Regions from separate parts of the Brevibacterium sp. SIMBA_078 genome, predicted to be linked through region 1. Evidence: riboswitches for the same ligand, from Rfam matches in the RefSeq annotation. Region 1 holds a riboswitch; each other region holds the start of a gene.

Region 1 (4,661 bases):
AGGAAGCCGCAACCCTGTCCGAGCAGTTCCCGGATCTGACGGTGACCACCTCGGTGCCGGTCGGCGATCCCACGGAGACCCTCGTCGAGATCAGCTCGCGCGCACAGCTGACGGTGCTGGGCACCCGCGGGCGCGGACGGATCCGCAGCGCTCTGCTGGGATCCGTCTCGCGCGGGGTCCTCAACCACGCCGAAGGTCCGGTCATGGTGGTGCCGAGCTGATCGGCGGCGCCGTGCTGATCAGGAAGGCTGTGCTGATCAGCTGAGCCCGGCATCTCGGCGGCGACGGCTCACAACGAGGAGCGTCGCGCCGAGTGCCAGCGCCCCCGCCCCGACGGCCAAGGGCAGTGCAAGCCCACCGCCGGTGCGGGGCAGGTCTCCGTCCCCACCCGCCGAGGCGGTCCCAGAGGAGTCCGAATCATCATCCGTTCCTGCGGCGTTCGCCTCGGTCGCATCTGCCTCGGCGCCGGAGTCGGCGGTGCCGGCAGTTTCCGCACCTTCGTCCGAACCGTCCGAATCGCTCTCCGAACCGTCGGCTTCGGCTCCCGCCGCGCCGGCGTCTGCGTCTTCTCCCGCGCCATCTGCATCGACTCCGGCGCCGGCCTCTGGTCCGGCATCGGAACCATCCGCTTCAGCCCCGACCCCCGCACCGGCGTCTGATTCGGCGTCCGAACCATCCGCCTCGGCGTCGGCTTCTGTTCCAGCCCCGCCATCCGCGTCTGCACCGGCGTCGTCATCCGGGGCTGGATCTTCCGCCTCGGCGCGCCTGAGTTCGACATCGTCGATCTGCTCGGCTGCGGCCTGCGCTTCCGCGCGTTCACCATCGGCCGGCGCTCCGCCTGCCGGCACCTCATAGGTCGTCGCTCGCAGCGCTTCGTCGCTGACTCGAACCCGGGTGAAGGCGGGCACGTCGTTGTGGACGCTCTTGCCTTCCCAGTCGAGGCCGGGAACGTAGCCATAGAACTTCGACCCCGATGACGAGGTCAGCGTGAGGTAGAGCGTCTGCCCGTCTTCCTTCTCCTCCTCGGCTCCCGCTTCGGAGCCCTCAACGGGCTTGCCTTCGCCGTCCATGAGGAAGGTGCGGTTGTAGATGTGGTCGTGGCCGGAGACGACGAGGTCGATGTCATTGCGGGCCGCGACCGGAGGGATCTCCTTCCGCAGCCGCTTCACATCGAGGTCATCCCAGTGCGTGGCCGTCGAATAGATCGAGTGGTGGAATCCGAGAACCGTCCAGCGTGCCTGGTCACCGTGCTCGGCGACGACTTCGTCGATGAAATCGGCGTGGGCGTCCATGTCCGAACTGTTCGAATTGATGTTGAGGAACAGGACTCCGTCCTCGATGAACCAGTAGTCGCCGCCGGAGGTGATGACGCCGCCACCGCCGTGGTCCTGGCTGACATTGGGTCGGTTGAAGTGCTGTTCGTAGGCTTTCGATGACACATCGTGGTTGCCGATCGTCGTCGCCTGCGGGATCGTCCGGGTGGCTTCCGGTGCCAGGTACTGTGCGTACTGCTCCTGGTTGCCGGCGGAGTTGACCTGGTCTCCCAGCGAGTAGAAGAAGCTCGGGTCGTCGGCGGTGGCCACGGCCGAACTCAGGGTCCGGTCCCAACCGGCGGCGTCGTCGGGGTCTCCGCCTCCGGCGCCGACCTGGGGGTCGCCGAAGACGAGGAATTCGTCGTCTCCTCCGGACGATCCTGTGGTGAACTGCTGCACCTCGGTGAATCCGTCCTCTTCGTTGCCGACCTGGTAGGCGTATTCGGTGTCGGGCTCGAGGTCGGTCATGTTCGCATGGTTGAAGTGACGCTTGAGGTCGGTGGCAAGGCCGGAGTCCGTGGTCACAGCCCTGTCAGCATCGGCGGGGAGCTTTCCGCCGTCGACCTCACTGGCCGGCGCCCACCGGACCTCTCCCCCACCGGAGCTCTCACTCATCCACGAGAGGTTGCGCGCAGTGGGGTCGGCGCCGACCTGCAGCACCGCATCGGTGATCGCTTCGCTTCCCGCATCCGCCTCGGCGGGCGAATCCGTCCGGTCCGGGCTGGGAGTCTGAGCAGTGTCGGCATTCGTGCCCTGGGTCGCGGTCGACCCTCCGGAACCGAGAGATGGTTCGGCACGCACGGGCACCGGGGCCGCCACCAGAGCGGCGAGCAGGGTAGCGGCGGACAGGGCACTGAGCGGTCTCTTCAGTCGATGCGTATTCACCCGCCTATTCCTACTGACCAGTAGTGTCCGGTCGTTCGAGGACCGTCGACGGGAAGGGAAACGGGAAGTGAATCCTCGATGACCGACCCCGGACTCCGCGTCGTTTCCGATCCCAGCCTCCGCGTCGCTCCCCTGTTGTACAGTGGTGGCTACGACAGGGGAGCGCCGTCAGGGGCGCTGAGAGTGCAGAAGAAGCTGCAGACCCTCGAACCTGATGTGGTTAGCACCGCCGAAGGAAGTCGAGACTCTTCACCCCTCCTTGAAATGAGGAGGCACGATGCCGAATACCACCACGCCGAACACCACCCCCACCTCTTCACGCGCCCTCACCGCGGCGCCGAAATCCAAACAGTGGCGGGTGGTCGACTATGTCACCACCGCCGTTCTCGGCATTGCCGTGGGGCTCGTGTTCTGGGTGTTGGCGCTGAGCTGGAAGGTCCTCGAACTCGCCTTCCAGGCATTCCCGCCGTCGATCGGTCTCATCGCAGGACTCTGGGTCCTTGCTGGCCCGCTGGCCGGGGCGATCATCCGCAAACCCGGTGCCGCGCTCCTGTGCGAACTCATCGCCGCCATCGTCGAAGCCGTCCTCGGCTCCCACTTCGGAGCGACAGTTCTGCTCTCGGGTCTCCTGCAGGGCCTCGGTGCCGAACTCGTCTTCGCCGCCTTCGGCTACAAGCGCTTCACCCTGTGGGTCACCGCGGCCTCGGGGATGCTGGCCGCGGCGTTCATGGCCGTGAGCGAGAACATCATGTACAACGCGGAATGGCAGTTCGGCTTCCAGGCGATCTACGCCGTCTGCGCGATCGTCTCCGGTCTCGGCATCTCCGGAATCGGCGCTTGGTTCGCCTACCGGGCGATCGCGGCCACCGGAGCGCTCAGCTCCTTCGCTTCCGGCCGTCTGCGCTGATGGCACTGCCGATCACGGCTTCCGGCTTCTCGTGGACGCACACCGACCGTGACGTGCCTGCGGTCGGTCCACTCGATCTGCAGATCGCCGCCGGTGAGAAAGTGCTGCTGCTCGGTGCCTCCGGGGCCGGCAAATCGACGTTCCTCCACGCCGTCGCCGGCGTCCTGCCCGAGGAATCGGGTGAGGCCACCGGTGAACTCCTCGTCGGCGGTGAGGAACCGAACCCTCGCCGAGACAGCACCGGGCTGGTCCTCCAAGATCCCGATTCGCAGGTGATCTTCTCCCGCATCGGTGATGACGTGGCGTTCGGGATGGAGAACCTCGGATTCCCGGCCGAGGCAATCGAGGCTCAGGTGCCCAGATCTCTGCAGGCGTTGGGGCTCGATCTGCCGCCGGAGCATCCGAGTGCTGCGCTGTCCGGTGGGCAGAAGCAGCGGCTGGCTCTGGCCGGGGTCCACGCGATGGCCCCCGAGGTCATCGTCCTCGACGAGCCGACGGCCAATATCGATCCCGCCTCGGCGACCGAGGTCCGCGATGCCGTGCTCACCGTGCAGGCCGCGACCGCGGCGACAATGCTCGTCGTCGAGCACCGGGTCGAACTGTGGATCGATCACGTCGACCGGGTCATCGTGCTCGGCCGCGAAGGCATCGCAGCCCAAGGTCCGCCCGCGCAGGTCTTCTCCGATCCCGACCTGACCGAAACACTCGTCAACTGCGGAATCTGGATGCCGCAGCACTCCCCCGCCCCGCGCCGAGGCGGAACCGCAGGAATCGGCGGAACGTCGGGCCGCCTCGGCGAGGTTCTGCTGCGCACAGATCGGCTCAGCGTTGCCCGACCGCGCATGGCCACCCCCGCTGCGACCGACCTGGACCTGAGTCTGCGCGCTGGTCAGGCGCTCGGAATCGTCGGTGCGAACGGGGCGGGCAAATCGACCACGGCCCTGACCTTGGCGGGCCTGCTGCCCGAATTCTCCGGGCAGGTCCTCGCCGAGGCGGCCCTGCGAGAAGGAGCCAAACGACCCCGGCCGTTCGCCTGGCCGTCGAAGCAGCTGGCGGCGCGTATCGGCATGGTCTTCCAGGAACCGGCCCACCAGTTCCTCACCTCGAGCGTGGCGGCCGAACTCGAGCTGGGTCCGCGGCTGGCCGGGTGGTCTGCCGCCGAGTCTCGAGCTCGGGTGGATGAGCTTCTTGAGGGACTCGGGCTCACCGGGTTGGCGCAAGCTCATCCGCAGAGTCTCTCCGGCGGGGAGAAGCGTCGCCTGTCGGTGGCGGCGATGCTGGCTCCCCGGCCCCGGGTGCTCATCGTCGATGAGCCGACTTTCGGTCAGGATGCGCTGACGTGGGCGGGGCTGGTGGAAATGTTCGTCGATGCCTTGGAACACGGTTCTGCGGTGGTCGCGGTCAGTCATGATCACGCGTTCCTCGAAGCCATCAGTGCCGATCTCCTCGAGCTCGGCGACCGCAGCAGCGCAGAACGTTTCAGCGACAGTGAGTCGGATTCGCATGTCAGGGCGGGTGATCGCGGTGAGTAAGGGCCTGGACCAACACGTTCACTC
Region 2 (4,661 bases), on a different contig from region 1:
CCGGCGCCTCCGTGCAGAACCTCCAACAGCTGTCCAGCGGCGACTTCGACATCGCATTCTCCTTGGCCGATACCGCTGCCGACGCAGTGTCGGGCAATGAGGACTTCAAGGAGGCCGAGGACATCTCCGCGCTCTCGCGCATCTACGACAACTACACTCACGTCGTCGTGCGAAAGGATGCCAAGATCGACTCGGTCGAGGACTTCAAGGGCAAGACGATCTCGACCGGATCGCCGAAGTCCGGCACCGAGGTCATCGCGAACCGTCTCATCGAATCCGCCGGGCTCAAGGACGGGGACGTGACCAAACAGCGCCTCGACCTGTCGAAGACCGTCGACGGGATGAAGGACGGAACCATCGACGGCATGGTGTGGTCCGGCGGACTGCCCACGGCAGGCGTCACCGATCTCTTCACTTCGAACGGCAAGGACGTCGAGATCCTCGACATCTCCGACCTCGAAGGGAAGATGAAGGAGATCAACCCCGTCTACGAGGTGGCCGAGATCCCCGGTGACACGTACAAGGGCGTTGACACGGTGAAGACGATCGTCACCCCGAACGTGCTCATGGTCCGCAACGACATGGACGAAGGCACGGCCTGTGCTCTGACGAAGCTCCTCTTCGACAAGAAGGACGATCTGGTCAAGGTGCATGCTGCGGCGAAGGAGATCAACCTCGACACCGCCGAGCCGCCGGAGCCGATCAAGCTGCACCCGGGTTCGCAGAAGGCACTGGACGAACTGAACAAGTAGGAGGTTGGGCTGGCCGGCCCCGTTGAATCAAGGGTTGGCGCGTCTGTCGACTCGTGCACAGTTCGATCGACGCGCCACGCCTTGAACGACGGTCAGTCTGCTTTGAGCCCGACGGTCGGATCGGGCAGGTAGACCTCGCCTCCCGATGGGAGGAACTCGCGGCTCTTCTGCCGCATTCCGGCCAGGGCTTCCTGCGCCTCGGCGCTGCCGTAGGTGTCGCGGATGTCCTGGGAGATGCGCATCGAGCAGAACTTCGGACCGCACATCGAACAGAAGTGCGCGGTCTTCGCCGGTTCGGCCGGGAGCGTCTCGTCGTGGAACGCCTCGGCGGTCTCCGGATCGAGACCGAGGGCGAACTGGTCACGCCACCGGAATTCGAACCGAGCCTTCGACAGTGCATCATCACGGACTGTCGCACCGGGGTGGCCCTTCGCGATATCGGCGGCATGCGCGGCGATCTTGTACGTGATCACTCCAGTCTTGACGTCGTCGCGGTCGGGCAGACCGAGATGCTCCTTCGGGGTGACGTAGCAGAGCATCGCCGTGCCGTAGCGGGCGATCTCCGTCGCCCCGATCGCCGAGGTGATGTGGTCGTATCCGGGCGCGATGTCCGTGACCAGCGGACCCAAGGTGTAGAACGGCGCACCGTGGCAGAGCTCCTGCTGACGTTCGACGTTCTCCCGCACGAGGTGGAGCGGAATGTGCCCGGGCCCTTCGACCATCACCTGGACGTCGTGGGCCCACGCGCGTTCGGTGAGTTCGGCGAGAGTGTCGAGCTCGGCGAACTGGGCGGCATCGTTGGCATCGGCGATAGAACCCGGCCGCAGTCCGTCGCCGAGTGAGAAAGCGACATCATAGCGAGCGAAGATCTCACAGAGTTCATCGAAGTGGGTGTAGAGGAAGTTCTCCTCGTGGTGGGCAAGGCACCAGCCGGCCATGATGGACCCGCCGCGCGAGACCATCCCGGTGACCCGGTCGGCCGTGAGCGGAACGTAGCGCAGCAGCACACCGGCGTGCACGGTCATGTAGTCGACACCCTGCTCGCACTGCTCGATGACTGTGTCGCGATAGACCTCCCAGGTCAGCGCGTTCGCATCGCCGTCGACCTTCTCCAGCGCCTGATAGATCGGGACGGTGCCGATGGGGATCGGCGAATTGCGGATGATCCACTCCCGGGTGGTGTGGATGTCATTGCCGGTCGACAGATCCATGAGGGTGTCGGCACCCCACTTCGCGGCCCATCGCAGCTTCTGCACCTCCTCGGCGATGGAGCTGGTGACCGCGGAATTGCCGATGTTCGCGTTGATCTTGACGAGGAACGCTTTGCCGATGATCATCGGCTCTGATTCGGGGTGGTTGATGTTGTTCGGGATGATCGCGCGACCGGCGGCGAGCTCGGCACGGACGAGTTCGACATCGCACTGTTCGCGGAGCGCGACGAACCGCATCTCCGGGGTGATGATGCCCTGCCTTGCGTAGTGCATCTGGGTCACCGTGCGGCCGGACTTGGCCCGACGGGGGACCGGTTTGCGTCCCTTCCACTGCTGCGACGGGGCACCTCGGCGGACGGCGGCACGACCGTCGTCGGCGATGCGGTGGCCGCGGGCGTCGTAGGTCTCAGTGTCGAGGCGGTTCTCGATCCACGGGAACCGCAGAGCGGGCAGTCCCTCTTCCGGGAGACTGCCCGGTCCGACGGTGCGGTAGACGTCGACGGGATCGTTCGCCCGGCCGTTCGAGTCCTCGAGTTCGATGCGGGTCACGGGAACGCGGATGCCGTGTTCCTCGTCATCAACCCATGCCGGCGAATGCGTCGGATACTGCTCGAGGGTGAATTCGTCGTGCGAAGGTGCGGAGGCCGAAGTCGTGGCAGGGGCAGGGGTTTCCGGGGTGAATGCAGTCATCTGCAGTCCTCACTTCCTACGCCGGTATCAACCGGATCAGGTTCTACGGTCTCGGACGATCCAGTCCGATCTCAGCCCTTGCAGCGGGCTCCCGTGGGGTCGTGCAATTCGTATCACGACTGACGCAGTGAGGACAACTGCACTTTCGGCGGAATCGAGTCCCGCCGGAAATGCGGCGCGGCGGTCAGCTGCCCTGGAGGAACGCCTTCGCGGCCGCGCCGAGAGCGGCGACGTCAGAGACCGCGACCATTTCGCGTGCCGAGTGCATCGAGTACAGGGCAGGACCGACGTCGACGGTGGTCATTCCCAGACGGGTCGCGGTCAGCGGTCCGATCGTCGACCCGCAGGGCATCGCATTGTTAGAGACGAAATCCTGGTATTCGACTCCGGCGGCCGCGCACGCCTGCGACCACACCGCGGTGCCGACCGCATCCGTGGCGTAGCGCTGCTGAGCATTGAGCTTGAGCAGGGGACCGCCGCCGAGGCGGGGGCGGACATGCGGATCGTGCCGTTCCGGATAGTTCGGATGGGCAGCATGCCCGGCATCGGAGGAGACGCACACCGAGGTGGCCATCGACGCGAGATAATCGCTGCGCGTCGACTGCGGCAGCAAGGAGGCGACGATGCGCTCGGTGACATCGGCGAGGAACGGACCGCACGCGCCCGAGCGCGAATTCGACCCGATCTCCTCATGATCGAACGCCGCGAACAGGGGGATGCCGTCGAGCCCGTCGGCATCGAGCTGGGTGAGAGCGGTGACGCCGGCGTGCACGGACAGAAGGTTGTCCAGCCTCGGCGAGGCGAAGAACTCCTCGGCGGCACCGAAGAGGGCCGGCTCCTGAACGGGAATGGTGTAGACATCGTGGCCGACGACGGACTCGGCATCGACCCCGGCCGACTCTGCGAGCAGTTCGATGATGTCTGCCTCGGCGAGGTCGGCCAGACCGATGACGGGAGTGGTGTGACGCTGCTTGTCCAGGGTCAGACCCTCGTTGACCTGCCGGTCGAGGTGGATCGCGAGCTGCGGGATGCGAGCGATCGGCCCGGTGCGGGCGAGTACGATGCTGCCGTCGGCGAGGCTGAGTCGACCCGCGAATGCGAGCTCACGGTCGAGCCACGAATTCAGCAGCGGCCCGCCGTAGATCTCCACCCCGACCTGGCGGGTGCCTTCGGCGGTGAACTCACCGCCGGGTTTGAGTTTGAACGCCGGGGAGTCGGTGTGGGAACCGAACACACGGAACCGGGGAGCCGCCTCGGTGACCGTGGGATTCATCCATGCGATGAGCGCGCCGTCGCGGATGACGTAGTGTCCGGTCCCTGGCGTCAGCGCCCAGGGGACGGACTCGTCGAGGCGGGAGAAACCGGCCCCTTCCAGGCGTTTCGCTGCCGTGTCCACCGCGTGGTACGAGCTGGGAGATGCGCTGACGAAGTCGCCGAGGTCGGCCGCTGTCGTCGCGGCCGCATCCGGTCTCGGGAGTGATTCATTCATTTCCCCAGCCTATCGTTTGCGGTAGTTTGGAGGTGAAGAAGATCAGGTCTCAGGCGACGGGTTGCCACCGCGTCCGAGAATCAGGCGGGGGCAGCGACCCTGCGACCGCACCAGCGACGGCAAGGAGTGTTCGACGTGAACCAGTTCGTGACGGAGTGGAACACCTGGCGCGACTCACGGAACTCAGCCCTTGCGAAACCGTTCGGCTGGCTCAGTGTCGTCGGACTTCACTGGCTCGACGCCGAATCGACCTGGACCGACGCCCCCGGCACGTTCACCGTCGACGACGGATGGGTGACCGTATCCCTGAAGACCGGAATCAAGGCCGGCCCGGCAGCCGAGACATTCGACCTGCTCAGCAAGGTCGACAACGGCGGGACTGCCGGGGCTGCCGGCGGCTCCGGTGCGAACGGCGGAGGACCGACCCGTGCGACCAGCCCGGCCGTGCCCAGCGACACATCGACCCTGCCTCGGGTCATGGACCAGTCCGGCGCGGGTGCAGGTGCGGCGGACGCTGCA
Region 3 (4,661 bases), on a different contig from region 1:
TCGAGACGTTTTGCCAGGGCCGGATCGTCGTTCGTGTAGGCGAAGACCGTGAACCCGTCGAGGACGAGTTCCTCGGCTGCGGCGAAGAGTTCGATGGGGTCCGGCAACAGGGTGTCCTCATCGGCGATGACCTCGAGCTTCACCCAGTTCGTCTCCAGAGCCTCTCGAGCCAGTCGGGCGGTGAGCACGGCATCCCTGGCCGTATAGCAGCCGGCCGTGTTCGGCAGCACCCGAATACCCAGACGCTGGAGCATGGTGAAGACCGAGTCCCGGGACTCAGCGTCGAAACGGCGCATCGCCACAGTCGTCAGCTCGGTTCCCGAAGCCACGAGTGCGTCTTCGAGGATGCTCAGGGAACTCGCCCCTCCCGTGCCCATCACGAGGCGAGACGACATCTCCACATTATCGATCGTCCAGGTCATCTCAGCCTCCCTGCACAGCGGTGACGATGTCGACGGTGTGCCCATCGGCAAGGGTGAGAGAGGACCAGGTGCCGCGACGGATGACTTCACCGTCGACGGCCAGGGCGATGCCCAATCGTCCACCGTCGGCCGCTGTCCCATCGGGATTCAGTTCCCGTCCGGTGACCTCGGCGACGAGGTCGAGCGCCGAGGTGGCACCCGACAGCTCATGGCGATCGCCATTGAGGACGATGGTCGGTGAGTGGTCGCGGTCGGTCATGAGATGCTCCTCATCGGGTAGGCAGTGGTGTGTTCTGTGGTGAAGCGGTGCGGGGACACGGACTCGAGCGCCCCATCGGGGGACCAGCCGGAATCGACGCCCAAGGTGATCTCGGCGCCGAGCCGGCCACCGAACGGGGCCAAGAGGATGCCGTGGCGGAAATACCCTGTGCTCACGATGCAGCCGGGATCGATGCGGCCGATCATCGGCAGATCGTCGGGCGAGCCGGGTCGGGCACGGGTGGTGATATCGGTGATCTCCGCGTCGAGGATTCCCGGGACCAATCGCTGCCCGTCGGCGAGCAGTCGGTGGAGCGCCCCGGCCGGAGTGCCGGAGAGTCCGTCCTCACGCGAACTGGCACCGAGCACGATCTCGCCATCGGGGCGGGGGACCAAATAGACGGAGCGACCGTTGACCAGCCCGCGGATGGTTCGGCTCAGCAGCGGAGCCGCCTCGGCGGGGGCGCGCAGTCGCAGAACATCACCCCAGACCTCACGCAGAGGCAGCTGTGGGGCACCGACGATCGCGGACACAGCGCTGCCGGCGCAGATGACCACCTGATCGGCCTCCAGCCGGCGGCCGTCGCCCAGCTCGACTCCCACAGTCGTATCGCCGTCCTTGACCAGTCCGGCCGCGCGCTGGCGAACGAAGCCACCTGAATCAGAGGACAGGACAGTCAGCAATGCGGCAGTGAGCCGACGGGGGTCGATCGAGTGATCGCCTGGAATGTGCACGGCCCCGGCCACGGCAGGCGACAACGACGGCTCAACCCGGCGGGCAGCGCTGCCGGTGATGAGCTCGGTGGCGAAACCGGATCGGGATTGTGCATCGCGCAGCTCCCGCAGAGCTTGCAGATCAGCTCGGTCACCGGCGCACACCAATGTGCCGGCATCCGAAAAACCGAGATCGCTGCCGGCGGCGCTCGCCACCTCGGCGGAGAACTGAGGATACATCTGCGCGGAGGCCCGCATCAGCGGGTACAGGGGAGTCTGCCCCCAGACCACCTCGGCGGCGGGAGCCAGCATCCCCGCAGCAGCATGGCTCGCACCCTGGGCGGGCGCAGGATCGATGATGGTGACTTCGGCGCCGAGGCGGTGCAGATACCAGGCCGTGGACAGGCCGATGATCCCGGCGCCGACGACAATGACTCTCACAGCTTCTCCCTCCGGCGGCATGATCCGCATCAGGTCTGACGGTCGGCTCTTACGCCCTCTCAGCCTCGTTGGGAGGCTCCCGCGAACTCCTCTACTCTATGACCATGACCACACAGATGCCACCGCGCACCGCAGCGCGGCAGACGAAAAGAGCCTGGAGAGAGGCCCGACTGGCGGAGGCGAAGCTCTACCTGTGCACCGATGCCCGGACCGGTCAGGACGACCTCGCCGAGTTCCTCGACGCCGCCTACCGTGGGGGAGTCGACATCATCCAACTGCGGGACAAGAGCCTCGAGGCCCGCGCCGAGATCGCGGCCTTGGAGGTCCTCAAAGATGTCGCCGCCGATCACGACAAGCTCTTCTCAGTCAATGACCGTGCCGACGTCGCGCTGCTGACCGACGCCGACGTCTTCCACGTCGGTCAAGGCGACCTCACCAGTGCTCAGGCCAGGGCCGTGCTCGGACCCGATGTCATCCTCGGTCGCTCGACGCATTCCCGCGAGCAGGCGCTCGCCGCCGAGGCGGACCCGGAGACCGACTATTTCTGTGTCGGGCCGGTCTGGGAGACCCCGACGAAGCCCGGCCGTGCTTCTGTGGGGACGGCTCTGCTGACCGCCACCGCCGCCAAGGCGGCCAAACCGTGGTTCGCGATCGGTGGTATTGCGACCGGGGAGAGGCTGGACGCGATCCGTCAGGCGGGCGCGAGGCGTGCCGTCGTCGTCCGTGCGATAACCTCGGCTGAGGATCCCGCTGCGGCCGCGCGGGAGCTCAAGGAGGAGTTGGAATGACCCAAGCAGCTGACAGCGCATCCGACGGAATCAGCACTGGTGCCGACCTGTCGATTCTCATCGCCGGGGCGGGGGCCACCGGCGGAGCGTTCGGCACCTATCTGCAGGAGGCCGGACGTGATGTCACTTTCCTGCTCCGGCAGGCACGGGCGGAGACGGTCCGCGCGGAGGGACTGCGCTTCACTGCACCCGGTGATGATCGGACGAATCAGGTCGATGTCATCACCGCTGAGGAGCTCGCAGCCGCACCACGAACTTTCGACCTCGTCATCGTCGCGGTCAAAGCGGGTGGACTCGACTTGGTCATCGCCGATATCGGACCGGCTGTCGGCGAACAGACGACGATCATCCCGTTCCTCAACGGCATGGCTCAGATCGAGAAGCTGCAGAGCAGATACCCCGGACAGGTGCTCGGCGGGTTCGTCAAGATCGTCGGCACAATCAGGGACGGAGCTGTCGTCCAGCTCACCGACATGGCCGTGATGACTATCGGAGATCTCCACGGCGCTGAAATGCCCACACGCATCTCCGAAGCGCTCGATGTCCCCGGTTTCAAACTGCAGACCGTCGACGGCATCATCGATGGGCTGTGGGAGAAATGGATCTTCATCGCCGCGGCGGGAGTCGTCACCTGCCTGTTCCGCGCCCCGGTCGGAGCGATCATGGAAGCCGGCGGCAGGTCGCACGTGCATGCCATCGTCGATGAGCTCGAAGCCGTGGCGGCTGCGGCCGGACACTCGGTGTCGGAAGCCTCCCACACCATGACAATCAAGATGCTCACCGAGGATGGTTCGGCCTTCACCTCATCTCTCTACCGGGATGTGACGGCAGGGCTGCCGAGCGAAACGGAGCACATCCTCGGCGACCTGTCGCTCAAGGCGGAGGAACTGGGAGTGGCGACTCCGCTGCTCGACCTCACGCTTGTGCAGCTGCGGGCAGGGGAAGCCCAGAAGCGGCTCTGACTTCGGCTGTGCCCGTGCGCAGCATCGCCAGATACGGCTCCTGCGGCTGAGTGTGTTCGACGTCGGACGAACCGTGCGCGGCGGTGAACGTGACCATGGGGACGCCGTCGACATCATCGAGGACGAGCAGCGTCTCGTACCCGCCCGGACCCAGCGAATGGGAGCTTCCTGTCGGCAGGTCGAAGACGAGGCGTTCCACCGGACTGTCCGGTTCGGGTGGGCGGTGCATCTCCTGTGCCGCCACATCGGCGAACTGTTCGGCGGTGATGAGGTAGGCCTTGGCGGGGGTCGGCCCCGGGACGGAATGATCGTAGAAGGCCATGCCGCCGCCCCACACCTTGGACTCGCCGGCGAAGTAGATCGTTCCGGGCAGTTCGATCCCTGCCTCGGCGCGGGGCAGTGTTCCGTCCCTGGCACCGGGGTAGGTCACCATCGCCCCGGGCGGTCGCCCGCCCTGCAGATAGCAGGAGAGCCGATCGCGAGCCATGTTCGATCCGTAGCTGACGTACCACACATATGTTTGAGACATCCCTGCCATCGTGACATCTCGGTCTTGGAATTTGGTGAACCGGTGACGTGCGCGTCCTCTGCCGCGCCGGCGCAATCGGCGGACGAGCTCGGCGCTGCCGGTGATGGCCAGGGCGATGCCGATGCCCACGGCGACTCCGAGCAGCGGCCGGTCCTCGAAGACCATTCCCCCGATGAGTCCGATCACCGTCGAATAGAGCGCCCAGGCGAGGCTGCCGATTCCGTCCCAGAGCAGGAAGGTGCGGATCGGGAACCCGAGCAGACCGGAGCCGATGGTGGCCAGGCTGCGGCCCCCGGGAACGAATCGGCCGGCGATGAGCACGGTCCCGCCTCGGCGAGAGAAGACCGTGTGGGCGGAGCCAAGCAGGTTGGCGATGCGAGTCCACCGCCGCCATCGGCCGACCCCGGTCGCAGCGAATCGGCCGACGAGGTGAGCTGCCAGATCCCCGAGGAGAGCCCCTCCGGCAGCGGCGAGGACGAGCCCTGCCGGGTGAGGGTGCCCCATCGCGGCGAAGGTTGCAGCGGTGATGAGCAGGGTCTCCGACGGC

What was found. A riboswitch is a leader RNA that binds a small molecule or an ion and turns the genes downstream of it on or off. The one in region 1 is predicted to bind thiamine pyrophosphate.
Region 2: another riboswitch for thiamine pyrophosphate. It lies ahead of thiC (phosphomethylpyrimidine synthase ThiC); the one in region 1 lies ahead of SB749_RS13035 (ECF transporter S component).
Region 3: another riboswitch for thiamine pyrophosphate. It lies ahead of thiO (glycine oxidase ThiO); the one in region 1 lies ahead of SB749_RS13035 (ECF transporter S component).

The regions. Positions count from the first base shown of each region.
Region 1 covers NZ_JAWRYQ010000003.1:254,586-259,246, forward strand. Annotated here, with positions in the region: gene SB749_RS13025 (universal stress protein) at 1-221, shown strand, start outside; gene SB749_RS13030 (fibronectin type III domain-containing protein) at 258-2,198, opposite strand; TPP riboswitch at 2,345-2,453, shown strand; gene SB749_RS13035 (ECF transporter S component) at 2,476-3,105, shown strand; gene SB749_RS13040 (ABC transporter ATP-binding protein) at 3,105-4,637, shown strand; gene SB749_RS13045 (energy-coupling factor transporter transmembrane component T family protein) at 4,630-4,661, shown strand, end outside.
Region 2 covers NZ_JAWRYQ010000001.1:1,626,720-1,631,380, forward strand. Annotated here, with positions in the region: gene SB749_RS07185 (TAXI family TRAP transporter solute-binding subunit) at 1-752, shown strand, start outside; gene thiC (phosphomethylpyrimidine synthase ThiC) at 845-2,653, opposite strand; TPP riboswitch at 2,649-2,757, opposite strand; gene SB749_RS07195 (M18 family aminopeptidase) at 2,838-4,142, opposite strand; gene SB749_RS07200 (DUF1684 domain-containing protein) at 4,278-4,661, shown strand, end outside.
Region 3 covers NZ_JAWRYQ010000002.1:434,623-439,283, reverse strand. Annotated here, with positions in the region: gene SB749_RS10340 (thiazole synthase) at 1-422, opposite strand, end outside; gene thiS (sulfur carrier protein ThiS) at 424-681, opposite strand; gene thiO (glycine oxidase ThiO) at 678-1,835, opposite strand; TPP riboswitch at 1,825-1,928, opposite strand; gene thiE (thiamine phosphate synthase) at 1,940-2,623, shown strand; gene SB749_RS10320 (ketopantoate reductase family protein) at 2,620-3,585, shown strand; gene SB749_RS10315 (DedA family protein) at 3,539-4,661, opposite strand, start outside.